DNA from 2 places in the Phytohabitans sp. LJ34 genome. Region 1 is predicted to be linked to the other one. Evidence: riboswitches for the same ligand, from Rfam matches in the RefSeq annotation. Region 1 holds a riboswitch; the other holds the start of a gene.

Region 1 (4,158 bases):
AGCAGCCGGCGGTGTTGGGCAGCACGCGAACGCCGCAGCGGTCGAGCATGTCCAGCAGGCCGCCGTTCATGGTGGCGGCGGTGTCGACCCGGCGCAGCGAGACGGTGACGAGCTCGGTGCCGCTCTCCTTGACCGCCCGCTCCAGGATGTCCAAATTGGACGCCCCGCCGGTGCCGAGGATCAGCCTCGACCGCAGCTCCACGCCAGCAATCTGCACGGCTAACCCCCCTGCGCCGCGGTCAGCACCTCGACCTGGTCACCGTCGCGCAGCGCCGTGCCCGGCCAGCCGGCGCGCGGCACCACCTCGCCGTTGACCGCGACCGCCACCCCGCGCGCGACCGACGTCACGACCCGTACGACGTCGGCGACGGTCGCGCCGTCGGGCACGGCCTGCGGGTTGCCGTTGACGACCACCTTCATGCGAACCTCCCAGGTGCGAACGGCCCCAAAATCGGATCCGGCACCCCGGTCTCCACCAGGTCGGCGACCAGGTCGGCGGTGAGCGGGGTGAGCACGATGCCATGGCGGTGGTGGCCGGTCGCCACGATCACGCCGTCGCCGAGCGGGCCGATCAGCGGCGCGTTGTCGGGCGTGCCGGGGCGGTGGCCGGCGATCGCCTCGGCCAGCTCGTACTCGTAGATCTCCGGCACCAGGTCGGCGGCGGCGCGCAGCAGCTCCACCACCCCGCCGGCGGTGACGTGCGCGTCAGCGCGCTCCTCGACGGTGGCCCCGACGACCACCTCGCCGTCCAGTCGCGGTACGAGATAGATGTGCCTACCGTCCGCGTACCCGCGAATGACGTGGGAGAAGCCCGGCGGTTGGTGGCCGGGCGCGCGGAGGCGGAGGATCTGGCCCTTGACCGGACGGACCGGAAGGCCGGTGAGCGCGGCCGAGCCGGTGCCGGCGGCGACGACGGTGACCCGCGCGGGCCCGGGCTCGCGGACGGTGGTCACGCCCGCGGCGGCCGCGGCCCGGCGCAGCGCCGGCACCAGCCGGCGCGGGTCGACCTGGTGATCGCCGGGCGCGTGCGCGCCGCCACGCACCCGCGGCGACAGGAGCGGCTCGCGGTCGCGCAGCTCCGTGGGGCGCAGCGGCGTGATCGGGAGTCCAAGACCCGCCTGGTACTCGCGCAGCCGCTCCGCCTCGGCCATGTCGTCTCCGGTCAGCGCGACGACGAGCGTGCCCTCGGCGCGGTAGCCGATCTCCTCGGTGCCCAGCTCGGCCGCGAACGCGGGCCACCGCTTCGCGGACTCGACGAGGAGGGCGGTGAGTGCGGCCTCGCCGAAGTACGCCTCGGCGACCGGCCCGAGCATGCCGGCCGACGCGTGCCACGCGCCCGGCCGCCCGTCGTCGACCACCTGCACCGCCATGCCACGCGCCGCGCACCGCCAGGCGATCGCCAGCCCGATGGGGCCGGCACCGACGACGGTGACGTCGTTCATTTCAGGGCGTCCCAGAGCGCCCTGGCGGCCTCGGCCGGATCCGGGGCCCGGGACAGCGCGCCGATCACGGCAACTCCGTGCGCGCCCGCCGCCCGCAGCTCGGGTATCCGCTCGGCCGTCACCCCCGCGATCGCGATCACGGGCACGTCCACCGCGCTGGCCACGGCGGCGACCCCGTCGACCCCGATCGGCGGGGGGAGGCCGTCTTTCGTGGTGGTCGCGTAGGCCGGCCCGACGCCCAGGTAGCTGGCCCCGGCGTCGACGGCCGCCTTGGCGGTCGCCGGCTCGCGCGCGGTCGCGCCGAGGATCGCCCGCGGCCCGAGCACCCGCCGCGCCGCCGCGACCGGCAGGTCGAGCGCGCCCACGTGCCCGCCGTCGGCACCCACCGCCAGGGCGATGTGCAGGCGGTCGTTGACCAGGCAGGTCGCCCCGGCTTCGGCACAGAGCGCCCTTACCCGCGCGGCCAGCTCGTAAGCGTCGCGGTCGGTCGCGTCGTCTTCCACCCGCACCTGCACGGCGAGCTGGTCGCCGGCGGTCTCGAGGGCGGCGGCCACCACAGCGAGCGGCTCACGCCCGGGGCGGGTGTCGGTGATGAGGTGAAGCCGGGGAAACGGCCGCATGCAGCACTCCTCCCTGCGCCGGCATTACCCGGATCAGGTTCGACGGTCGAGGGCTGCATGCCCTCCTCTCAGCCCGGTGCACCGGGCTCCCGTGGGTCACTCCTTCGGCGAGAGTACGACGCCGTTAACGCCGCCGTAAAGAGGACGGCGAGTGAGACGCGCGTTACGCCATGATGCCTGGGTGCCCCGCCGCGCCCGCGTACCGAGGTCGATGGGCTTCGTGCCGTTCAGGGCCAGCACCGCGATCGCCGAGGGCCGCCTCACCCGCGCGATGCTGCGCGGACCGGCGTGGCGACGGCTTCTCCCGGACGTGTTCGTCAGTGCCGAAACGCCGCTCGACCATCGCCTGTGGTGTGACGCGGTAGCCCTGCTGCTGCCCGAGGGCGCGGCCATCGCTGGTTTGAGCGCCGCCTATCTGTGGGGCGTCAACCTGCTGCCGCCCGATGCGCCGGTGGAGGTGGCGATGCCACCGGATCAGCGGATACGCACCCATCCGCGGTGTTCCAGTCGTCAGCTGGCGGGCACTTCCACCGTGGTGCGGACGGTCGCTTGGTTGAGGTCGTCCAGGCGGATGGTCAGGGTCAGGTCCCACTTGCCGGGGTAGGGGAAGGTGATCGCGCCGATGCCCTGGTTGCCGCGGAGCGAGACCACGGCGTTGGGGATCGGCGGGATGCCTTTGTCCGGGAGGGCGGTCGTCACCTTCCACTCGGCGACCTCGACCGGCTTGCCCGCGGGCGTGTAGACGAACGCGTGCAGCGTGTTGTTTTCACCGATCTGCACGGGAAAGATCTCGAACTGCACCGAGTAGATCGGGCTGTTGAGCGTCGTGGAAAAGCCGACGGCCTCGGCGGCGGCCTGTGCCTCGATGTCGGCCGAGCGGCCCGGCGTGGTCTGCACGAGCATCGAGCTCGCCGCCAGCACGACCGCCGCCAGCCCCAACTCGGCCGCGACAAGGCGGCCCAGGCGGGCCGGCGAGCGGCGCATCACCAGCCGGCGGGAGAAGAACGCGACCGACAGCACCGCGCCCAGCAGGCCGGCCTTGAGCAGGATGAGCTGGCCGTAGCGGGTGTCGAAGAGCGCGCCCAGCCCGCCGATCTCGATGACCGCCTGCACGACGCCGCCGAGTACGAGCCAGCACACCGCGACGGCCGCCCAGCGTGACCAGACGGGCAGGATCACGCCGAGCACGCGCTGGTCGGCCCAGCCCTTGCGCAGCACGAAGCCGACCAGCGTGACGAGGCCGCCCAGCCACACCGCCATGCTGGCCAGGTGCACGGTGTCCGCGACCGCCGACACGGGTGGCAGCGGGGATGCCGCCGCGTGCCCTGCGAGCGGCCAGGTGAGCAGCCCGAGCGCGCCGAGCAGTGCCAGCGGAAACGGTGACCGCCGCACCCTGGCCGGGGCTTGCGTCGCGCTCTGCACGGGCGGACCGCCGGCGCCGACGAGCGTGCGGGCGCGCACCGTCACCGGGAACGGCGCGCGCACCGGCGAGTGGACACGCAGCAGCGCCACCACCGCGACGAGCACGGCAAGCCGCACCGCGGTCCAGAGGCCGAACGAGCTCAGCGCCACGTCGCGCAGCTCGCCCAGCGACACGTCGAACGGGCCGGCGCCCGAGGTGTACGGCGCCTGGAGCCAGAACGTGCCCACCGTGCTCACGCCCACGAGCCCCAGCCCGGCCAGCACGAGCCGCATGGGGCGGCGGGTGGGGGTGCGGCGCGGCCACAGCACCGCCAGGAAGAGCAGCGGCCCGACGGCGAGCGTGAGCCCGACGTAGCCGGCGTACTTGGTGATCGCCAGCAGCACGCCCACCGACGGGTCGTCCTCCAGCGCGGACGGCGCGGTCTGCGAAGGTGCGCCGACGGAGAACATGAAGCCGCCCGAGAGCGGGTGCCCGTCGGCGGAGATGATGCGGTAGCTGACCAGGTAGGTGCCGAGCGGGCGGTCGGCGACCCGCACGTCCAGCGTGAGTGTGCCGCCCGACGCGACCGGGTCGCCGGTGTTGATCCGCTTGCCGTCCGGTGCGATGACCTGCGTCCGGCCGGGGATCACGCCGACCGGCTCGTTGAACGTGAGCGTGACCTTGGTCGGTGACG
Region 2 (4,158 bases), on a different contig from region 1:
GCGCGAGCTCGATCGCGATCGCCGCGGCCGGTGGCACCGGGTCGAGGGTGGTGACGAGTGCGACGGTGAAGACGAGCGCCGCGGCCACCTTGGCGACCGGGTTACGCCGCGCGAGGACGGCGTGCGGGGTGCGTTTCACAGCCTGACCGTCCGGTCAGCCAGGGCCGCCACGAAGTCCGGGTCGTGCGTCACCGTCACGATCCCGCGGCCCTCGTCGCGCAGGCCGGCGAGCAGGTCGACGAGCTCGATCCAGGTGCGCCTGTCCTGCCCGAACGTAGGCTCGTCCAAAACCAGCAGTGCCGGGGCTGCCGCCAGCGCCGTCGCCACGCTCAGCCGCCGCGCCTCACCACCGGAGAGGGTGTACGGGTTGGCGCCGGCCAGCCGTTCCAGTCGCAGGCGGGCGAGCAGCCCGTCCACTGTGGACCTGACCGTGGCGTCAGGCAGTCCCGTTCGCCGGGGGCCGAACGCCAGCTCGTCGTACACAGTGGACGTGACGAACTGGTGCTCGGGGTCCTGAAACACCGATCCGATCCGCCGCGCCAGGGCGGGCGCGCGCCAGCGGTGCGGGGGAGTGGCCACGTCGGGGCCGGCGAGCGCGGCGGTGGCCGCGATCCGACCGCCGTCCGGCTTGAGGAGCCCGCCGAGGAGGAGGGCCAGCGTCGACTTGCCCGTGCCGTTCGGACCGAGGATGGCGAGTGCCTCGCCGTCTCGTACCAGAAGATCGACGGCGGGCAACCGACCGCGGACGGTGGCCCGTTTCGCGGCGAGCAGCCCTTCTCCCGGCGGCGCGTCAGCGCGCCGGGGCGCCACCGGATGGCCCGGCACCCACACGCCCTCGGCGGCCAAGCGGTCGCCGTGGTTGGCGAAGACCTCGTCCGGCGGGCCGTCGGCGCGGAGCCCGCCGCCGGGATCGAGGACGACGACCCGGTCGACGAGCGGGAGTGCCTCGGCGACCCGGTGCTCGACAAGGACGACGGTGGTGCCGGCGTCGAGGGCTTCGCGGAGGGCGCCACGTACCAGGTCGGCGCCGGCCGGATCGAGGTTGGCGGTGGGCTCGTCCAGCAGCAGCACCTCGGGGCGGAGGGCGAGCGCGCCGGCCAGCGCCAGCCGCTGCTGCTCGCCGCCGGACAGGGCGGCGGTGGAGCGGTCGCGGCCGTAGGGAAAGCCGACCCGGGCCAGCGCCTCGTCGACCCGGGGCCAGATCTCCGCGGCCGGCACGGCGTGGTTTTCCAGCCCGAAGGCCACGTCGTCGCCGGCCCGCGCCATCACGAGCTGGGTCTCCGGGTCCTGGAAGACGATGCCGACCCGCCCGTCGACCTCTACCGTGCCCTCGGACTCGCCCGAGTCGGCGGCGAGCAGCCCGGCGAGCGCGGCCAGCAGCGTGCTCTTGCCGGCGCCGGACGGTCCCAGCAGCAGCACCCGCTCGCCGCGCTCGACGCGCAGGTCGAGCCCCCGGACGGCCCACGCCTTGCGCCCCGCGTGCCGCCAGCCGAAGCCCTTGGCCCGGATCACACCAGTGCTCGGTCGCGCCCCGCCGGGAAGCGGTCGAGCACGCCCGTCTGGGCCAGCGCCCTGGTCAGCGCCCAGGCGCCCACGCCTGCGATGACCGCCGAGCTGAGCACGAGGAGGGCGGCGTAGGCCCACTTCCAGGCGGCGCTCGTGTCGGGGTAGTACCTGCTCAAGTCGAGCAGAGTGGCCGCGACGCCGGCCAGCGCCCCGCCGACGATCGCGGTGGGCAGGCGCCAGCTCCGGTAGCCGGTCGCCGCGAACGCGAACTCGCCCGCCGCGCCCTGAAACAGCCCGTAGAGCAGTGTCTCCAGGCCCCACGGTGAGCCGAAGAACGTCGAGACGGTGGCGGCCACCAGCTCGGTGAAGACGCCGGCGCCCGGCTTGCGGATGACCAGCGGGCCGAGCACGGCCGGGACCAGCCAGATGCCGTAGACGAGCGCGCGGCCGGGCAGCGGGATGGCGCTGGCCGGGCCGTCCCACAGCAGGCCCCAGGCCCAGAAGATGACGCCGAACGCGACGCCGAGCACGGCCGCGACCACGACGTCGACGGTGCGCCAACGGTTGTTGTTCATGTGAAAACCTCCCAGTCCTCGCGAACCAGGAGAAGACGCACGCCGGCGATCGGCGAGCCTGAGAATCGACTCCCTGCGCTGGCATTACCCAGATCAGGTTCGAGGGTCTGCGGCCGCCTCGGTCCTGCGGCAACCGCACTCTCAGCGCTGTGCGCTCCCCTGTCGGTTGTTTCCGCCAACGTTAACACCGGCTACCCTGAGGCGGGCCGCGCGAGTGAAGGGAACCACCTGCTGTGACTGCCGCAGACCGCGCGACTGTGCAGCCCGACGGCGACGAGATCGACTGGACGCCCCCGCCACCACCCGAAGAGCCTCAGCCGCGCCGGCGGATCTTCGGCGACCGCATCGGTTCGGTCGAGATCCTGGCGGTGCTGCTCGTCCTGCTCGTGCTCTTCCGGGGCCCGGTCGCCGACGCCATCTCCAACCCGCGCCTACAGACCTGGACCACCGTGTTCGTGTCGGTGATGGTGCAGGCGGTGCCGTTCCTCGTCTTCGGGGTGGTGCTCTCCGCCATCATCGCCGTGTACGTGCCGCGCTCCTTCTGGGCCCGCGCGCTGCCCCGCCACCCCGCGCTCGCCGTGCCGGTGGCGAGCTGCGCGGGCGTGGTGCTGCCTGGCTGCGAGTGCGGTGCCGTGCCGATCGCCGGCTCGCTGATCCGCCGCGGGGTCACGCCCGCGGCCGCGCTGGCCTTCCTGCTCGCCGCCCCGGCGATCAACCCGATCGTGCTGGCCGCCACCGCCGTCGCGTTCCCGAACAACCCGGAGATGGTGGTTGGCCGAGGGGTGGCCAGCCTGATCGTCGCCATGATCATGGGGTGGCTCTGGCTGCGTCTCGGCAAGGCCGAGTGGATCCGCCTGCCACACCGTCCCGACATCGACGGCATGCCGAAGGCGCGGGCGTTCTGGGCGTCGGTGCGGCACGACGTCGTGCACGCCGGCGGCTTCCTCGTGCTCGGCGCGATGGCCGCCGCGACCATCAACGTCGTGGTGCCCGAGCGCTGGCTGCAAACCCTCGCCGACAACCCGGTGCTCTCCGTGCTGGCGCTCGCCGTGCTGGCCGTGCTCCTGTCGATCTGTTCGGAGGCCGACGCGTTCGTGGCCGCTTCGCTCTCCCAGTTCTCGCTCACGTCGCGGCTGGTCTTCCTGGTGGTCGGCCCGATGGTCGACCTCAAGCTGATCTCGATGCAGACCGGGGTGTTCGGCCGCCGGTTCGCGTCCCGGTTCGCCCCGGCGACGTTCGCGATCTGCGTCCTCGCGGCCGTCGGCGTAGGGGCGGTGGTTCTATGAACAAGCAGGCGCAGGCGGTGGTCATGCTGCTGTTCGGCGGCGCGATCGTCCGGGCCAGCGTGACCGACATGTACCTGCGGTACGTGAAGGAGTCGCTCCGGCCCTTCCTGATCGCGGCTGGTCTCGTGCTGATCGCGGCCGCGGTGATGACGCTGGTGCACGAGGTGCTCCGGCCCCGGGACGCCTCCGCCGGCGAGCACGCCGACCACGACCACGGTGACGGCAAGCCGCACCGCGAACCGTGGGTGGCCTGGCTGCTCATCCTGCCGGTGCTGGGCCTGCTGCTGGTCGCCCCACCGGCCCTCGGGTCGTACGCGGCGGGCCAGGCCGGCACCGCCCTCTCCAGCCAGCAGATATCCGACTACCCACCGCTGCCGGCCGGCGACCCCGCCAAGATCAGCGTGCTCGACTACGCGTCGCGGGCGGTCTTCGACAAGGGCGTCTCGCTCGGCGACCGCACGGTGCAGCTGACCGGCTTCGTGGCGCAGGGCCCCAACGGCGAGCCCATCCTGGCCCGGATCATCCTGAGCTGCTGCGCGGCCGACGGGCGCCCGATCAAGGTGGGCATGTCGGGCAACGCGCCCGCCGGGCTGGCCAACGACACCTGGGTCGAGGTCGTCGGCAAGTACACCGACCAGACCGTCACCGACCCGGTCAACGAGGAGAGCATCCCGTACATCGAGGTCGAGACCTGGACCCAGATCGACCCGCCGAAACAGCAGTATGAGTGAGGAGCTGAGCGCGGACGGCTTCCTGCGCACGGCTGTCTCGACCATGGAAAAGGTCGCGGC

What was found. Region 1 has a riboswitch for thiamine pyrophosphate ahead of thiE (thiamine phosphate synthase). Riboswitches for the same ligand answer to the same signal wherever they lie in the genome.
Region 2: another riboswitch for thiamine pyrophosphate. It lies ahead of ACTMTJ_RS25855 (ECF transporter S component); the one in region 1 lies ahead of thiE (thiamine phosphate synthase).

The regions. Positions count from the first base shown of each region.
Region 1 is NZ_JBQHDG010000001.1:268,388-272,545, reverse strand. It holds gene ACTMTJ_RS01350 (thiazole synthase) at 1-217, opposite strand, end outside; gene thiS (sulfur carrier protein ThiS) at 220-420, opposite strand; gene thiO (glycine oxidase ThiO) at 417-1,442, opposite strand; gene thiE (thiamine phosphate synthase) at 1,439-2,062, opposite strand; TPP riboswitch at 2,056-2,164, opposite strand; gene ACTMTJ_RS01330 (copper resistance CopC/CopD family protein) at 2,573-4,158, opposite strand, start outside.
Region 2 is NZ_JBQHDG010000015.1:88,508-92,665, forward strand. It holds gene ACTMTJ_RS25845 (energy-coupling factor transporter transmembrane component T family protein) at 1-139, opposite strand, end outside; gene ACTMTJ_RS25850 (ABC transporter ATP-binding protein) at 136-1,512, opposite strand; gene ACTMTJ_RS25855 (ECF transporter S component) at 1,509-2,081, opposite strand; TPP riboswitch at 2,135-2,252, opposite strand; gene ACTMTJ_RS25860 (permease) at 2,411-3,367, shown strand; gene ACTMTJ_RS25865 (TIGR03943 family putative permease subunit) at 3,364-4,098, shown strand; gene ACTMTJ_RS25870 (sugar isomerase domain-containing protein) at 4,091-4,158, shown strand, end outside.